DNA from 4 places in the Cohnella hashimotonis genome. Region 3 is predicted to be linked to each of the others. Evidence: riboswitches for the same ligand, from Rfam matches in the RefSeq annotation. Region 3 holds a riboswitch; each other region holds the start of a gene.
What was found. A riboswitch is a leader RNA that binds a small molecule or an ion and turns the genes downstream of it on or off. The one in region 3 is predicted to bind cyclic di-AMP.
Positions count from the first base shown of each region.

Region 1: another riboswitch for cyclic di-AMP. It lies ahead of KB449_RS05925 (hypothetical protein); the one in region 3 lies ahead of KB449_RS31150 (resuscitation-promoting factor).
Region 2: another riboswitch for cyclic di-AMP. It lies ahead of KB449_RS04375 (CAP domain-containing protein); the one in region 3 lies ahead of KB449_RS31150 (resuscitation-promoting factor).
Region 4: another riboswitch for cyclic di-AMP. It lies ahead of KB449_RS26755 (APC family permease); the one in region 3 lies ahead of KB449_RS31150 (resuscitation-promoting factor).

Region 1 covers NZ_JAGRPV010000001.1:1,541,638-1,546,239, reverse strand. Annotated here, with positions in the region: gene kdpA (potassium-transporting ATPase subunit KdpA) at 1-1,124, opposite strand, end outside; gene kdpF (K(+)-transporting ATPase subunit F) at 1,168-1,245, opposite strand; gene KB449_RS05925 (hypothetical protein) at 1,375-1,782, opposite strand; cyclic di-AMP (ydaO/yuaA leader) riboswitch at 1,894-2,057, opposite strand; gene KB449_RS05920 (ATP-binding protein) at 2,405-3,997, shown strand; gene KB449_RS05915 (response regulator) at 3,984-4,602, shown strand, end outside.
Region 2 covers NZ_JAGRPV010000001.1:1,124,958-1,129,559, reverse strand. Annotated here, with positions in the region: gene KB449_RS04390 (H-type small acid-soluble spore protein) at 1-177, opposite strand; gene KB449_RS04395 (hypothetical protein) at 1-12, shown strand, start outside; gene KB449_RS04385 (hypothetical protein) at 174-359, opposite strand; gene ku (non-homologous end joining protein Ku) at 497-1,501, shown strand; cyclic di-AMP (ydaO/yuaA leader) riboswitch at 1,769-1,896, shown strand; gene KB449_RS04375 (CAP domain-containing protein) at 1,907-2,758, shown strand; gene KB449_RS04370 (hypothetical protein) at 2,850-3,080, opposite strand; gene ligD (non-homologous end-joining DNA ligase) at 3,328-4,224, shown strand; gene cls (cardiolipin synthase) at 4,249-4,602, opposite strand, start outside.
Region 3 covers NZ_JAGRPV010000001.1:7,818,080-7,822,681, reverse strand. Annotated here, with positions in the region: gene KB449_RS31165 (AbrB/MazE/SpoVT family DNA-binding domain-containing protein) at 1-131, opposite strand, end outside; gene KB449_RS31160 (HD domain-containing protein) at 449-1,741, shown strand; gene KB449_RS31155 (TatD family hydrolase) at 1,823-2,620, shown strand; cyclic di-AMP (ydaO/yuaA leader) riboswitch at 2,775-2,986, shown strand; gene KB449_RS31150 (resuscitation-promoting factor) at 3,298-4,449, shown strand.
Region 4 covers NZ_JAGRPV010000001.1:6,728,339-6,732,940, forward strand. Annotated here, with positions in the region: gene KB449_RS26755 (APC family permease) at 558-2,375, opposite strand; cyclic di-AMP (ydaO/yuaA leader) riboswitch at 2,476-2,633, opposite strand; gene KB449_RS26760 (M4 family metallopeptidase) at 2,894-4,602, opposite strand, start outside.

The sequences.
Region 1 (4,602 bases), 6.3 Mb from region 3:
CCGCCGAATACGACGTTCAGCATCATCTCGGCGAGCGGCACCAGACCGCCTAGCGGAGTCAGCGTATCGTGCATATTGTTGACCGTGCCCGTCGTCGCCGCCGTCGTCACCGTCGTGAACAGCGCGGACTGAGCGATGCCGAAGCGAACTTCCTTCCCTTCCATGCTGCCCTGCGAAGCGTCGATGCCGAGCGCTTCCAGCGCGGGATTGCCGCTCTTCTCCGCCGTGTAGGCGACCGTCAGAAACACGAGGAACAGCGCCATCATCGCCGAGAAAATAACCCAGCCGTGCTTGCGGCTCTTCGCAAATCGGCCATACGTGAAGGGCAGCGCCGCGGGCAATGCCCACATCGACAGAATCTCGATCACGTTGGTCAACGCGCTTGGATTCTCGAACGGATGCGCCGAGTTCGCGCCGAAAAAGCCGCCGCCGTTCGTGCCCAGATGCTTGATCGCTTCCAGCGAGGCGACCGGTCCGATAGCGATCTGCTGCGCGGCGCCCTGCAGCGTCGTCACCGACAGCGTCGGATCCAGCGTTTGCGGCACCTGCAGCGCCACCAATACGAGCGTTACGAGAATGGCAAGCGGGAAAAAAATCCGGGTGTGCGATTTGACGAAGTCCTCGAAGAAGTTGCCCAGCGTCCTTCCTTTGCTCGTAATGCCTCTGACAAAAGCCACCGCCACCGAGAACCCGGTCGCCGCGGACGTGAACATCATCATCATGATGACCGCCATCTGCGAAAAGTAGCTTAAGCCCGTCTCGCCGCTGTAATGCTGCAGGTTCGTATTCGTAATGAAGCTGATGACCGTATTGAGGACCAGCGTCGGCTCCATGTTGCCGATGCCGTTCGGATTGAAAGGCAGTCCGCTTTGTATCCGCAGCAGAATGTAGCTGACCGCCACGAGCACGAAGTTGGTCGCGACGAAGCTGAGCGCGTACCGCTTCCAGCTCATCCCCGGACGGACTTTAAGTCCGAGTATCGCGAAGATCGGCTTCTCGGCCCAGCCGAACAGTCCGTCGGTCCGATTGGGAGCGTTGGAGAAGACGTGGAAAACATAATTTCCGAGCGGCTTGGCGATCAGCACGAGAATGCCGATGACGATGACGATTTGCAAGAGATCCATGGCCTTTCCTCCTTGGGCTAAAGCGACTCAGATAAGCGTATCGTTAAAATTTCTCCGGGTGCAGCAAGGCGTACACCAGGTAGATCAGCAGCAGGCCGGTGAAAATCAGCACGATCGTCATGCGCGCTCGCCTCCCGCATCGTCGATCGATTTGTCGCACCAGATTACGAATCCGGCGACAAGCGCAAAGGCGGCGAGTAACGTCAACGTCATCCAAATATCGAGCAAGGTCATACACTCCTTTTTAAAATCAATCGAGCAGACGGCTGAGCAAAAATCCGACTTCCCCGGTTTGCGTACGCACCACGTATCTCGCGCCCAGCTTTTTGTAAATGACTTCCGGATGCCAGGCATGCGTAACGACAGTAATCGCAAGACACGAGCACCCGGTCGCCCATTGCAAATACCGGCAGGTCAGCGGCAGGCTGGATTCGAAAATGAACACCCGTCCGATCGGAAATGCGGGCGCGGCGGCGTTCTCGTTGATACAGGAAGTATTTACATGCACAACTTCGCTTACTCCGATCTTCCGCAGCGCCTTTTCTTCTCTGCCGTTGTTCGTAAGCGCGGCTACAGGCAGCTTTTTGTACAGCGCCTGGCGAATGAAGTCTCTCCCCGCCGCATCCGACGCAGCCACTAAAATACGACGTTGTTCCATAAGCTCCCCCTCCTAAGTAGGAAGAAGGCAACAAAAAAGAAGCCCGGCAAAGGAGGAACCTTTCCCGCGGCTTCTGATCAAGACCGTCGTCTTGGATCGCGCGCGACAAGTGTTGCCTCTCCGATACGCTTGCGAGGTTAGCTGTCGGATTCGGGCGCGAGAGCCGCCCTACGCCGGGCACTGTCATGTGCCTGGCGATTCACCCCGTGGAGCCGTATATGGCCCCGATTGGTTCCCCCGTTCCTGCTCGTTCCAGGATTCAGCGTCTAACGATTTTGTGAAAGCCATTTGTTAAAACAGTCTCGCAATCCCTTCCCTCATCAAACCGTCAATCCGCTGCCTCCGTGCTAGCCAGGCACCGTTCTGCACGTATCTTACGCCCGGCTGAACTTGCTGTAAAGGAACCCAAATCGGATTTAAATGGATATTCGATTAAAATCGATAGAAATGGAAATAAAAAAGGTACTGTTCTCCCGTTTTCTCTCGAATACTGAATATTATTAAGATTATGAGTGATTTTTATAGTATTTTTACACCTCTTTACGGTTTATTTTCTTCGCTGTTTACAGTAACCTTAAGGAAAACGAGTCCGGAAATTCGTGCGGGCGGGAAGTGTAAATTCGTGCGGAACCTGCAAGCTTTATGGGCGCGCTGGCGGCCTTATGCAAGCATCACCCTTCTGGTCGCGCTCATGACGGTCGTCATGCATGTGCTCGGCCTCGCGTTCGATCTGGTGAATATTGCGCTGATCTATTTATTTCCGATCCTCGTCAGCGCGGTCTGGTGGGGTCTTCGCCCTGCGATCTATGCGGCCGTACTCGCGATCGTCGCGCTGGATTTCTTTTTTGTCCCGCCGACGCTCAGCTTCTCGGTGGCGGACCTGCGTTATTTGGTATCGTTCGCCGTCTACGTGGCCGTCGCCGCGCTGACCGCCAGCCTGGCTTCAAGGCTCAAGCAGCAGTTGCTTTATGCCAAGCAGAGAGAAGCGCAGACGACGGCGCTATATACGCTGAGCAGGCAGATGAACGCGATCACCGACGTGAACGTGTTGCTCGATAACGTCTCCCGTCAAGCGGCGCAATCGATGGGCAGCGAGGTCGCCATTTATATGCCGGACGCAAAGGGCACTCTGGTGCTTAGCCACCGCTCCGCCGCGGATAGCGATTGGGGACGAGGCGAAGCGGAAAAAGCGACCGCCAAGCTGGCCTTCGATCACGGCGAAGCGATCGGCTATGGCTCGCATACGCTGCGCGACGCGCCCGGCTGCTATTTGCCGCTGCGAACCGAGGAGCGCGTATACGGCGTGCTCGCGCTTAATCTGAAGGAGCGGAAGAGCTTGTTTACTGCCGGACAGCGAGAAATGCTCGAGGCGCTTGGCGGACTGGCCGCTAGCGCCGTCGCCCGCGCGAAGCTGGCCGAGGAAGCCAAGATCGCGCATCTGACGGCCGAATCGGAACGTCTGCGCACGGCGATCCTGGATTCCGTTTCCCATGAGCTGCGGACGCCGCTTGCCGCGATCATCGGCTCCGCCACCGTGCTGGCGTCGGACGACGCGCCGTTCACCTCCGAGGACCGGAAGGAGTTGTCGATCAATATTCGCGACGGCGCGCTGCGGATGAACCGGCTGGTGAAAAATCTGCTCAGCATGGTGCAGCTCGAGAGCGGCATGCTGCGGCTGCGGAGAAACTGGTGCGACGTTGAGGATCTGGTCGGGGTAACGCTGGCCCAGGTTCAGGACTACAAGGAGCATCGCAAGTTTAGAGTGCGGCTGCCCGAACACGTCCCGTTGGTATCGGGCGACGAAGTGCTGCTGGAGCAAATGCTGGCGAACGTCGTCGGCAATGCGATCAAGTACAGCCCGGATTACAGCGAGATCGACATCGCGGTGTCGTTCGACTCGGACACACTGGTCATTGCGGTGGCCGATCAGGGGATCGGACTTGCGGAGGAGGAATACGGGCGGATATTCGACAAGTTTTATCGTGCCGATGCCACGAGGCAAGTAACGGGCACGGGCTTGGGCCTCGCCATCTGCAAAGGAATCGCGGAGCTGCACGGCGGCACGATATCGGGAAGGCGCAACGAGCCGCATGGCACGGTAATGACGATCGCGCTTCCGCTGGGCGATGCCGGCGAACGGCAGGACCGGCGGGACTGGCAGGACCGGCAGGATCGGTTAAAGGAACAGGAAACGGAGAACGATGGCGATGAATGAGCAAGGCGCACGAATTTTGATCGTGGATGACGAGCCGCAAATTCGCAAGCTGCTTCGCGTAACTTTACAGGCATACCGATTCGTCATTCACGAGGCGGCGACCGGCGAGGAAGGGCTGCAGCAGGCGGCGCTGGTTCGGCCGGATTTGATTTTGCTTGATCTCGGGCTGCCGGATCTGCCGGGCCTGGAGGTGCTCAGCCGCATCCGGGAATGGTCGCTGGCGCCGATTATCGTGCTGACGGCCAAGGATCGGGAGGAAGACAAGATCGTGGCGCTGGACGGCGGGGCGGACGATTATGTGACCAAGCCGTTCAGCATGGGCGAGCTCGTCGCCCGCATCCGGGTGGCGCTGCGGCATGCGGCTTCTCAATCGATTAACGAGCCGGTCCTGACGTTCGGCGCGCTGACCATCGATCTGATTCATCGCGTCGTCGAATTGAACGGAGAGCGGGTCAAGCTGACGCCGACCGAATACGACCTGCTCAAGCTGCTGGCCGTGAGCGCCGGCAAAGTCGTCACCCAGCGGCACCTGCTGCAGCAGGTGTGGGGCGATCAGCATAGCGAGTCCGACAGCCACTACCTGCGCGTGTACATCGGCCACCTGC
Region 2 (4,602 bases), 6.7 Mb from region 3:
CTACTCCGTTAAGCGGTCGACAGCGACCGTCTGCACGTTTGTCGGTTTCTGCCCGACTTGAACCGTCGCCATGCCGTTCGCTTCATCCACCTCTTCGATCCAAACCGGCTGGCCTTCCAGCGATACGGCAATCATATCTTTCGATTCGAAAATTTGCTTGGCCCGCTGCGTATTCATGACGGATCGTCCCCTTCTTTTTCGCGCATCGTATCGGTTGTCGTCTCCTCGATAAGCCCGTTGTCAAAAGTCACCTGACCGCCGCCGAGCCCCTCGTTGATCATCCGGTCGATGTCCATGTCGTAGTTGTCGCGGCCTTCGTAAATGTGGTCCCGACCGTCCGCTGCGCCGTCTTCGCTCATGAACGTCGCTCCCTTCGCCCAAGGTTGTTCGTATCGAATTGAAAGATCGTCCGGTACAGGATGCCCAGACGGTATGAACTACATACGACGATGGGAATCCTGAAGGCATATAGGGATCATGAGGAGGGCTAAGCGTCATGCATACGGTATGGAAAGGCGCCATCAGCTTCGGGCTCGTGCACGTGCCCGTGAAGATGTTCACCGCAACGGAGGACAAGGACGTTCATCTGCGGCAAATTCACAAAGCTTGCGGCACGCCGATCTCCTACGCAAAAAGCTGCCCGCACTGCGAACGTGCGGTGGAGTGGGAGGAAATCACCAAGGGCTACGAATATGAAAAGGGACGGTTTGTGCTTTTTGACGAAGACGAGCTCGAGGCCATCAAGCCGGAAAATACGCGAACGATCCAGATCCTCGACTTCGTCGCGCTCGAAGAGATCGACCCGATGTTCTATCAAAAAACGTACTATCTGTCTCCCGATCAGGCCGGCGCCGGCGCCTACGGTCTGCTGCTCGAAGCGATGCGTCAATCGGGGCGGATCGGCATCGCGAAGATCGCGATTCGCAGCAAGAGCAGTCTCGCCGCCATTCGCTGCGTAGACAATTGCATCTGCATGGAGACGATGTTCTATCCGGACGAGATCCGCGCGATCTCGGGCGTGCCCGGCCTGCCGCAAAGCCAGAACGTCAACGACCGCGAGCTGGACATGGCCAAGCTGCTGATCGAGCAGCTGTCCGCGCCTTTCGATGCGGCCAAATATACGGACGATTATCGAACGGCGATGCTGGACGCCATCAACCGCAAGGTCGCCGGGCAAGGCCTCGACGTAGTCACCGCGCCGGCGGCGGAGCGGACCAACGTCATCGACCTGATGTCCGCGCTGCAGGCCAGCCTTGCCGCCGTAAAGACGGGTGACGCGCCAGCCGCCGGCGCGGCCGCCAGCCGAGGCGCCGGACGCAAGTCGGCGATACGGGGCGATACAGGCGAGGCGGGTGCGGCGCCTGCGGCCGACAAGCCGAAGCGCACGCGCGCGAAGCCAGCCGTACCCGGGGCTGCCGCAGCGGGCGGCGAGGAAGCCGTCGGCGCAAGCACCAAGGCTGCGACGTCGCGCAGACGGAAGGCAAGCGAGCCGCAGCCTTAATCGGCAGCCTTCCTCCAGTCCAGCCACCGACAAATCAGAATTTGTTTTGCGTATGGAGCCGTACCCAAGCCGTTAAGATGGGGTATGGCTCTTTTGCTTCCTTGGGCTATCGGCTTGCTAAAAAAGACGATGAGAATATTCTAAGAACCGGCGACCGGCCCTATCGAAAGCCGCGCGGGACAAGGACCGGCCGTTTTCATAATTCCCAATATATAGGCCGTGGTAATATTTATGCCGTGAACTAGCGAGATTCCGCTGATAGAATGTGAGACATCCGAGCCGAAGCCCGACAGGGCACGGGGGAACCAAGTATACGGGGTGAAGCCGCAACCGCGGCGGGGCGTACTCCGACCTAACCCGTCAGCTAACCTCGCAGGCTTACATTCTAAGGAGGAATTCGCACGTATGAATAATAAACGTATCGGTCAACTGGCTGTATCCGGCGCACTCTTGTTGTCGCTCGCCGTTCCGTTCGGCGCTTCCGCGAACGCTGCGACGACTGCCGGCACCCAGACGACACAGACTTACACATATAAGATCGACGCTTCGCAGCTTCAGCAATTGCTCGGCTCGTTCGACTGGCAATCGCTTTTGTCGCAGATGAATGGCGGTACGCTTGGCGGACTGAAGCCATCGACGCCGGTCGCGACGCCGACGACCTCGCCTGCCGCTCCCGCCCAGCCGACGACGGCTCCCGTGGCTTCGCCTAAACCGACGGCGCCCCCGGCACCGACTGCTACACCGGCACCTACAGCTACGCCGGTACCTGCGGCTACGCCGGCACCTACAGCTAAGCCGGCACCTACGGCCAAACCGTCGCCGACGACCTCGCCTTCCGTACCGGCTGGTTCAGGCAGTGGTTCTACGGGCTCCGGCACGAGCGTTCAGCGATCCGGCTTTGCCGCTCAAGTCGTCGATCTGGTCAATCAGGAACGCGCCAAAGCCGGCCTGTCCGCGCTCGCGTCCGACGCCAAACTGACGACGGTCGCCGACGCGAAGGCGAAGGATATGTACAACAACAATTACTTCGATCACAATTCGCCGACATACGGTTCGCCTTTCGATATGATGAAGCAGTTCGGCGTATCTTATAACTACGCCGGCGAAAATATCGCCATGGGCCAACAGTCGCCTACTGAGGTCATGAACGCGTGGATGAACAGCGCCGGGCACAAGGCAAACATCTTGAACGCAAACTTCAAATCGATTGGCGTCGCCTACTACAACGGCGAATGGGTACAAGAGTTCACGGGCTGATCTGAATAACAAAAAAAGAATGGCGCCGCAGTCAAGCACTTGACTGCGGCGCCATTCTTTTTAATGTTGCGACATCCGGGCGTCAACCGGGCTACATCAGCATCGGCAGCGCCAGCAGGAGCAATCCCGCCAAGCTCATCAAGCCGCCTTGCAGCCGTATACGACTTTCAGGCGCCGTCCCCTGACTTTCGGCCTCCCGATCTTGACCGCCGCGAGTGAGGACGAGCACGGTTCCGGGATGGAGTACGGCGAACAGCGACGACCCCGTCCAAAATACTAAAGCGAGCGACAACAGCGCGCCTGCGTGCTGTAGCAGCGGCATATCCGTAGCGATCCCTCCCCAAGCGCTTTCCTTATTGTTGTATGAGCGTGCGGAGGCAAAAGTGCGGAAAATGCGGTTTGATCGCAAGGCGGTCAGTAACCGCCAATCGCTCCGACAAACGAGTCGCCAGGACGGCTGTCGGGAAGGGCCATGGGGATGGCCATAGGGATGGGGCGCCGGATTACCGGCTAAACTAGGGAGAGCGCCGTCTCTTCAAAGGGATGGCTTCAGAACGGAGGAACGCGTTATGGCACCGGCCACGATGTCCCCGGTCACGCTTCGGCTCGGCGACCGCGAGCTGCTCATCTCTCATCCCGACAAACTGCTCTGGCCAGACATGGGCATCGATAAGCTTCGCTACGTCCAAACGCTGGCGGAGTTGGCGCCCTATCTGCTGCCTCACAGCGAAGGCCGTTTTTTAACGACGATTCGTTTTCCCGAAGGCTATGCGGGCAAGTCCTTTTATCAAAAAAACGCACCTACGCCGGTTCCCGATTATGTCAGAATCGAGACCGAAGGCGGCATCCGTTACGTCGTGCTCGACTCGCTGCCGACTCTGCTCTGGATGGGCAGCCTGTATGCGCTGGAATTCCACGTATCCTGCGAGCGCATCGCCCAGCCGCAGCCCGACCGCTGGATGCTGGATATCGATCCGAGCCTCGAGGTCGAGCCGAGAATCATGGAGGCTGCGGACAAAGTGGGCGATCTGCTCCACTCGCTCGGTCTTGAAGCGGTCCCCAAAACGTCCGGCGCGACGGGCATCCAGGTCGTCATGCGCATCGAGCCCGGTCCGACCTACGACGATCTCCGCCGGTTCGGCAAGTTCGTGTCCGAGTATTTGACCGCAAAAAATCCGCAGCTCTTCACCGTCGAACGGCTGAAGAAAAACCGCGGATCGCTCATTTACCTCGATTACCTGCAATTTTACCCCGGCCGCACGCTCGTCTCCGCCTACTCGCCGCGCGCCCGCGCGGGAGCGCCGGTATCGACGCCGCTCGATTGGAGCGAGGTGCGGGCCGATCCGAGCCCGACCGACTTCAACCTCTTGAACATCGCCGCGCGGCTGCGGGAGCGGGGCGATCTTATCGGCTCGATGAAGCCGCAGCGGCTGGGAGACGTATTGAAGCAGCTTAAGCCTAATTGAGGCGCCTTTCTTCAATAGATGATGCTACAGCAGCGGGGACAGCATGCGGCATAGCGCCTCCGCGGCCTTGCGTCCGCCGGAGCGCTTGCGAAACGACGACAGCTCCAGCTCCCTGCTGTCCTTCAGATCCTGCTGGAAGTCGCGCTCAAGCGCGGCGATCGCGTCCTGGTGGAACAGGTAGGCATTCGTCTCGAAGTTGCTGAAGAAGCTGCGCAGATCCATGTTCGCCGTCCCCACCGAAGCGATCAGGTCGTCGACGATGACGACTTTTGCATGAATGAAGCCGCGCTCATACTGCCAAAAGCGGATGCCGCAGCTCATCATTTCGTCCACGTAGGACATCGTCGCCGCATGCACGAGCTTCGTATCGGGAATCAG
Region 3 (4,602 bases):
ATGCGCTCGCCGTCCACGTAGATTTCCAGCGCATCCTTTTCCCCGATACCCAGCGTTCTGCGCAGCTCGATCGGAATGACCACACGACCCAGTTCATCCACTTTCCGTACAATGCCCGTCGACTTCAACATTTGGAAATCCTCCCTCATTCGCGTAAAATAAGATTAAACGAAATGTCGGAGAACCTCCGCATATTCGCCATCATTCGACAAAATTCTTTCTTTTCCGTACTCTATCGTACCAACGATTCCCAAATAAGTCAACCAGAAATAGCGGTAACTTTAGCTGAAATTTAGCTGAATACCCGCTAACTTCCACAGATTCGCACCAATTCACTAATATATTAGGTAAAAAACGGGATTAGTTCTTAAAATTAGTGAATGACACCTTTCGACAAAAATCATAACCGTTTGTCGAATGCGAAGTCCAATCAACGAGGTGATCGAACATGTACCGTCTTCGAGAGGAAAAAGTATTCAAGGACCCCGTTCATCAGTCCATCTACGTACAGGAAGCGACGATCTGGAAGCTCATCAACACCGCCGAATTCCAACGATTGAGGCGCATACGCCAGTTGGGGACTTCGTACCTGACCTTCCATGGGGCAGAGCACAGTCGATTCTCCCATTCGCTGGGCGTATACGATATCACGCGAAGAATTATCAGTCAATTTGAGCGTAACGGATACCAGGACTGGCCGCAAGAGGAAAAAATGGTCAGTTTATGCGCTTCTTTGCTGCATGATGTCGGACACGGTCCTTTTTCTCATGCCATCGAACAAGTGTTCGATACCAATCATGAAGAATGGTCCTGCGCGATCATACTGGGAGATACGGAGATCAATCGGGTATTAAAGGAAGTAAGCGAGGACTTCCCCGAGAAGGTTGCCGCCGTCATCTGCAAGACGTACGACAAGCCGATCGTCGTGAGCCTCGTGTCCAGCCAGATGGACGCGGACCGGATGGATTATTTGCTCAGGGATGCGTACTTCACGGGCGTGAACTACGGTACCTTCGACCTCGATCGAATCTTGCGCGTGCTGCGTCCTTATCGTGGACGTATCGTGGTGAAGGAGAGCGGGATGCATGCGGTAGAAGATTATCTGATGTCGAGATATCAGATGTACTGGCAGATCTACTTCCATCCCGTAACGCGCAGTTCGGATATCGTACTGAGGCAAATTTTCATGAGGGCGCGCGAATTGTTCCGCGAGGGCCATGCGTTCAAATTCCTGCTGCCGCCGCTAGCGCAGTTGTTGAACGGCACGATCGGACTGCGGGACTACCTGGCCCTGGATGAAGCGATGGTTCAGACTGCGTTCGGCCAATGGGCGGACGAAGAAGACGAGATACTGGCAGACTTATGTAAACGATTCTTAAACCGCCGGTTGTACAAGTATGTACCCCTCGACAATCCGCACGAAACACTGGAGGAGGAGCTGCGGGAGCAATGGGAAAGGATCGGTCTGCATCCGGATTACCACCTTCAGATGGACACCCCGACGAACCTTCCCTACGACGTGTACAAGCCAGGATCGCCGGATCCCGAGCCCAAAGAAAAAACCCCCGTCCTCGTGCTGGACGAAAAAGACCGATTGACCGAGATATCCCTGAAAAGCGATATCGTTCGCTCGATCGCGGGACTTCATACCGGGAAGTATTATATCTATTATCCCGAAGACCTGGTGCTGCCTCACGTCAATCGCCTAAAGCCAGAGATCCGCGAGATGCTGGGTTTGTAGTCCCTTATCCGGGAAGTCGTCCCGGCAAGCTCCGCTTGGCCACCCAATAATAAAAACTTCGCAAAAGGAGACTTCTACGAAATGCTCTTTGATACGCACGCTCATCTGGATTCGCCAAAGTTCGATGAAGACCGGGAAGAAACGATCGCTCGCGCCAAGGAAGCGGGCGTCGGCAACATCGTGAATATCGGCTTCAACCGGGAGACGATCCCGACGACCATCGCATTGGCCGAAAAGCACGATTTCATCTATGCCGCCGTAGGCTGGCACCCGACGGATGCAGCCGATATGCGCTTGGAGGAGGATCTGGCCTGGATCGAGTCGCTATGCAGTCATCCGAAGGTCGTAGCGATCGGCGAGATCGGACTCGACTATTATTGGGATACTTCGCCCAAGGATGTCCAACAGCTCGTATTCCGCGAACAGATCCGGCTTGCGAAGCGGATCGGCATGCCGATCGTCATTCACAATCGGGACGCTCATGAAGACGTCATCCGTATTCTGCGCGAAGAAGGAGCGGCCGAGATCGGGGGCATCATGCACTGCTATTCCGGCAGCTGGGAGACGGCCAAGCAATGTTTGGACATGAACTTCTATATCTCCTTCGGAGGACCGGTCACCTTCAAAAACGCGCGCGTTCCCAAAGAGGTTTTGGCGCGTGTCCCCCTGGACCGATTGCTGATTGAGACAGATGCTCCGTACCTTACCCCCCACCCCTATCGAGGCAAGCGAAATGAGTCGTCTTATGTGCAATTCGTAGCCGATTCCGCTGCGGAAATCACAGGCCTTTCTAGGGAAAAAATAGAAGAAATTACGGATCGAAATGCACGTGTCTGTTTCCGACTCGAAGAAAAAGCGCCAACAAACGCAGAAAAATAAATATTTTCTAAGAAAAAACTAGCTTTTGCTTCTGAAATCCTAAAAATTTGGCTTAAATTTGCCTTAAAACGCTGAAATTCGCTCTTTGCACGTTCTTTACACCTTTGGGGCAGGCGGGTTATTATCTAATCCAGAAGTCCGAATATGACATTCCTTTTCCAGTGCGCTTAATCTCCCAGTGGGGAGAGCGGGGGACCCGACGCGGACGATATCGGCGCTTGCCGATGTCCCAGCGGTCCGAGCAATCTTGGGGTGAATGGCGAACGACGGGTGCCGTCCGGCTGACGGCTTACCGACCGATTGCTTAGGGCAACTCTCGACGCCCGAACCCGACAGCTAACCTCGCAAGCGTAGTAGAGAGAGGTAACCTCGTGCCGCCCCATCGTCCCTCGTCCAGTTGAGCGGAAGCCACGACCAGGCCCTCTGTCGCAGGCTTTTTTTGTGCCCGAATTTACGCATTCGGTGCAGATAGCCGCAAAGACCGCTCCACGGAGGCAACTACGGGATGAATGGCAGGCGCATGATATGCCTCCACAGCTGGGCAAGGCGGCGCAATTCGCTAGTGTGCAAGCCGCTCCACACTAAGCTTCCAGCGCCGTTATCACAAATGGATAGTCGCGTCAGACGAATATCATGTAAAACAGTCGACGGCGAGGCTATGAAGGAGGAACGAGAAAATGGGTGCAATTCCCCTCCAAGGGACCCATGATCCACGACCGACCGGCAAGCTTACCGCAGCGCGATGGTTGCATGAGCATCTGCGTTTGATTCTCTTGAGCGCAATTTTGTCCTTTGCTCTTACCATCTGTCTCATCATGCTGCTACACGGCGCGTCCGCCAAGAGCGTGACCGTCGTGGACGGCGGGAAATCTACCGTCATCCAAACCCGTACTTCCGATGTCTCCGCCTTGCTGAAGGAGATGGGCATCACGGTCGGTCCAAACGATCGGTTGTCGTCAGCGCTCACGTCCTCGGTTGAGGACGGCACGCGAGTCGTCATCGATCGGGCTATGAGCGTACAGCTCGTCGCAGACGGGAAGAAAGAGACCAAATATACAACAGTCAAGACGGTGGGCGATCTGCTCAAGAACGAAGGCATCGCGCTCTCCGCCGAAGACAAAGTCACGCCGGCCCTTACGTCGAAGATCGACGAGGGTCTGCAGGTGAAAGTCGTCCGCGTCACCCGGGAGGTCGTTACGACCGAGCATCCGATGGCGTACAAAGTCGTCAAGACAGCGGATAAAAACTTGCTGGTCGGCAAGACGAAGGTCGTGCAGACGGGCAAGCAAGGCTTGTTGGTGAAAAAATTCGAGCGCGTCTACGAAGACGGCAAGCTCGTTAATGAACAGCTCGTCTACAAATCGCTTGATCAGCCGATCGTGCAGCAAGTCGTAGCCGTCGGCGCGAAGAAAAAAGCGGCTGTCGTATCGCTCGCCTACAACAAGGCGTCGGACAATGTAAAGACGCTCCAATTGAACGGTAAATCCGTGAAGGTGAAGAGCGTATTGTCCGGGGTTACGTTAACCGCTTATTCCGCGGGTCCGGCTTCGACGGGCAAGGACGTAGGAGACGTGGGCTACGGCATCACAGCCTCCGGTACCAGAGTATCCGAAGGACGCACGATTGCCGTCGATCCGGATGTCGTGCCTTTGGGCTGGTGGGTCTACATCGAGGGCATCGGTTTCCGCCGCGCGGAAGACACGGGCAGCGCGATCAAGGGCAAGAAGATCGACGTGTACTACGACAGCGAGAGATATGCGAATAAGTTCGGCAAGAAACGCGGTAACACCGTATACGTCATCGGTCCGGTTAAGCCGTCGGCCGACTGAAAAGCTTCTTAGTCATCTTTACCCGCTATTGTTAATTTTGTGTCTGTATTATGTCGGAGCGGTCAAGTTTTTTTGGCGGCGGCCTGGTCGGGTCGCTGCGTCCTGGGAAGGGGCCTATGCCCCTTCCCTTTGTCATTTGCGGGATGTGGGCTA
Region 4 (4,602 bases), 1.1 Mb from region 3:
CCGCGCTGCCACAAACCTCCTCCTCCCGAATATGGATGATGCTTCCTTTAAATTATAAGCGCTTACAAGCCAGTCCGACGATGTACATTCCTATGCGATGTGTGTGCGGAATTACGATTCATCGGCGTGGTGGGACCGAGACCACAGAAAGCGTTGCGGAACCTGGCGTGGTGGCGCTGGGTGTGATGGTGCTTGGCGTGATGGTGCTTGGTGTTATGGTGCTTGGTGTTATGGTGCTTGGTGTTATGGTGCTTGGTGTTATGGTGCTTGGTGTGATGGTGATTGGTGTGATGGTGATTGGTGTGACGGTGCTTGCGGGGTGGCGTTTGGCGGGTGGCGCGGTTCGTGCGCAGGTTGGGCGATATAGCGATGCGGCACATTCTTATTGGTCGAAAATCGGCCTCAGCGCACGGAATAACGATGCCGCACATCGTTATCCGGCGGGGTTAGGCATTGTATGGCGCCATAACAGTGCCCTGTCGATTGATTTTGCCCGAAACGAAACCGACTCGCCCGCAAAATCGCGGACGAGACGGTTGGATGGCTCACGATGGACGTCAGCGGCGCAAATGGTAAGGCACGGTCGCGATGATGACGTCCTTCTGGTTGTACAGATAAGCGCGGAGCAGCAGACTCGACTGATTGTGCAAAATGTGCTGCCACCAGTGCTTGGCGATGAACTGCGGGATGAGGACGGTGATGTGGTCCGTTTCGGCGGTTTTCCACTCGATTGTGTCGATGAACTTCATGATCGGGCGGATAATGCTGCGATAGCTGGATCTCAGCGTGATGAGCCGGACGCCGGGATCCCAGTCGGCCCATCTTTTTTCCATGCGCTCGATCTCCTCGTCATCGAAGCCGACGTAGACGGCAACGACGTTGTCGGTCAGCGACTTGGCATAGCTGAGCGAATTCATGACGACGCGGGTGACCCCCGCGACCGGCACGACGATCGTGCTGCCCTTGATGCACGGCTTCTCCTTGGTCGGGTCGATGCGAAGCTCGTCGGCGGTGTTGCGGTAGTGGCGCGCGATGGCGAAAAATGTCCACATGACGACCGGCAGGAAGACGAACACCATCCACACATGCGTGAACTTGGTGAAAATGAAGATGAGCGTGATGCTCAGCGTCGTCAGCATGCCGATCGTGTTGACGATCAGGCGCGTCACCCAACCTTGCGGACGGAGCCGGATCCACCGCACCATCATGCCGAGCTGCGACAGCGTGAACGGGATGAAGACGCCGACGGCGTATAGCGGGATCAGGTTCTCGGTGTTGCCGTGGAAAATAATGACCAGCAGCGCGGAGAATACGCCGAGGAAAATAATGCCGTTCGAGTAGCCGAGCCGGTCGCCGCGAACCATGAAGGCGTGCGGCATGTATTTATCCTTGGCCAGCATGAACGCCAGCAGCGGGAACGCGGAATACGCCGTATTCGCCGCCAGCACGAGAATCAGCGCAGTCAGCGCTTGAATGACGTAGTAGATCGTGCCCCGCCCGAACGTCGATTCGGCGATTTGCGAGACGACCGTCTGCTTTTCGTCCGGCGCCACGCCGTACCAGTAAGCGAGCAAGCTGATGCCGATAAACATCGCGCCCAGGATCGTGCCCATCATGATCAGCGTAGCGGCGGCGTTGCGTTCGGCCGGCTTCTTGAAGTTGGGAATGGCGTTGGACACGGCCTCGACGCCCGTGAGCGCCGAGCAGCCCGAGCTAAAAGCCTTGAGCAGCAGGAAGAGGCTGACGTTGGACACCGCAGCGCCGAATTCCGGCACGTGAGCGGGTGCGCCGCCCGTTGCATACTTGATGATGCCGACGGCGATGAGCACGAAGATGGCAACAACGAACAGATAGATCGGCGTCGCGAGCACAGACGCGGACTCGGTCACGCCGCGGAGGTTCATGACGGTCAGGATCAGGATGATGACGAGCGCGATAAGGACGCGATGTTCGTGCAGCGAAGGGAAAGCCGACGTGATCGCGTCCGTCCCTGCGGACGAGCTGACCGCAACGGTCAATATATAGTCGACCAGCAGCGAGCCTCCGGCCAGAAGTCCCGTGGAGATGCCGAGATTGTCCTTGGCCACGATATAGGCGCCGCCGCCGGCCGGATAGGCATAAATGGTCTGGCGATAAGACAGGATGAGAATAAATAAAAGGCCGAGCACCGCCAGCGAGATCGGCACCGAGTACCAGACAGCCGCGAAGCCTGCCGCCATGAGGACGATCAGAATCTGCTCCGTACCGTACGCGACAGACGACAGCGCGTCGGACGACAAGACGGCCAGCGCCTTGAATTTTCCCAGCTTGGCGCCTTCGATCTCCGCGCTTTTCATCGGTCTGCCGATCAGTAGCCTTTTAACTTTGCTGACCATGGGGTTATCTCCTTTGCTGTACCGGCACCGCGGAAATGCATCAAAAAAAAGCCGCAGGAAAGGATCTCCCGCAGCTTATTCTTAAGCGAATAGCGGCGCAGGTTCCTCTTCCGGACGCTTGCGAGGTTAGCTGTCGGATTCGGGCCCGGCAAGCAGCCCTACGCCTGGCATAGCCAAGCGATTCACCCCTGGGCGCATGTGCGGCACCCGGTTGGTTCCCCCGTTCCCGCATTGTGCGGGATTCAGCGATTAGGATGTTGAATCACGAAATGAATCATACGTTACGTTCCATCTTCATGTAAACTGCCGCCGAAGGGGATGAAACAGCGCGGCAGCCTTTTAACACGGCAAGAGAACGGTTACATTCATACGGCTCTTGCATTATCGCAGTCGCGCACGTTCGCGCTCGATTTATTGAAGTTTCTACGCCTTCGGCTTTCCGCGTTTGGATGAGAATCGAAAAAAATCGCCCCGCCTCCCGGCAAACAGGAGGACAGGGCGTTATTTCGAAAAAGACTTTAAATGAGCTGCAGCCTTTCCAGCATCCGCATGAGCGATACGGCAGCCTCGGCCCTGGTAACCGGAGCTGCAGGCGCGAACGAGCCGTCCGCTCTGTTCCGCATAATGCCTGCAGCGAGCAGCGCCTGCGCGTCGGCGGCAGCCCAGGCGGGAATCTTCGCCGCATCGACAGAAGCGCCGGAGCTTGCCTTCCCAGCATCCTTAGGCAGCCCACCCGCATAAGCGATCGCTCTGCCAAGCATGACAGCCAACTCTTGACGATTGATGACGCCGCCCGGACCGAAGCTCCCGTTGCCGTACCCCGAGATCAGGCCCGCGCTCACCGCCGTTGTTACCGGCGCGCCATACCAGGCGCCTGCCTTCACGTCGGCGAACGCAGGCGCTGCGGGCAGCGTCTGCAGACCGAGCGCTCTCGCGAGCAAGGCCGCGAATTCGGCTCTCGTCACCGTCCGGTCCGGTTGAAACCGTCCTGCTCCGGCGCCGAGCACGAGCTTTTTGGCTGCCATCTTTTCGATCGCGGCGCGATCGGGGTGGGTCGCGATGTCGGCGAAGGACTTGCCGGTCTGCGCCAGCACATACAGGCTGTTGTGCGGCGTCCGGATCGCCGCCGTCAGCCGGCCCTCGGAGACGGAGATCGCCGCGGGGACGAACGCGAGCTGTCCGGACACGGAATCGTACGTCAGCGCCGTTACCTCCCCCGCAGCGGCCGGAGCGTCGATGCTGATGCGTTTGGTGACATAAATGCCGTTAAAGTTTTTCAGCTCTTTTTTCTTCCCGCCGGAAGCCAGCTCGATCGTAAAGTCGAGAAAGTCGGATATTGCCGCATAACCGTCCGTTCGCAGCAATTGCAGGGACTTAGCCTGCTCTGACTGCGCAGGCTTGACGATGCCGAACTCGAGCTGCAGGTCGTCCGGCAAGGACGACGTCCCCCAGGCTTGCGCGAGCATCGAACTGCCAAGCAGCTTGGCGGGAATCTCGTACGTCACTCGGTCGGTCTGTACGACGAGCGTCAGTCCGGCGGACTGGACCGAAGCGGCTGTGAGCGTTCCGGACGGCAGCCGTACCTTGACGCCGTCTCCGATTGCGCCGACGGGCAGGATAAGCTTGAACGCCGTGCCGACTGCTGTCGTCTGCTCGCCCGCAAGCTTCAGGGCTTGCTTCAGCTTGTCGGCGTCGGGCTCGACGATGGCGATCGAGCGTCCGTCGGCGCCGGTTTCCTGCGTCGACTTCAGATCGGCTGCGGCTAGCTTGACCGTCCCGCCCGCAACCGTCGGTTCGCCGCCGGATGCGTCTGCAGGCGCGCTCCCGCCGGGTGCGCCAGTGCCTGGCGTGCCGGTTCCGGGTGTACCGGTACCTGGATTGCCTGTGCCTGGATTGCCTGTGCCTGGATTGCCGGTGTTCGTATCCACGACGATCGGGCATGCATTCAGCGGCGTGGAGACCGAGATGATCGGACTGAAAAGAGCACCTTGATAGTCTCCGTATGTCGTTATCGTCGTCGCGCCGGCACTTGTCGCGACCAGCGTGAACACGCCTTCCTTTGCGCTCGGGGCCAGCGTCAGGGTATCTCCGGCCAAACCTGAAAACAGGCCGGTGGAAGGAGAAGAACCGTTCGGTCCCAACTTGTATGCAGCGCTTCGAATCGTGTTGCCGGACCGCACGGCCATCTGTTGCCTTTGATCCTTTTCATCGAACGGGCCGAACAAAA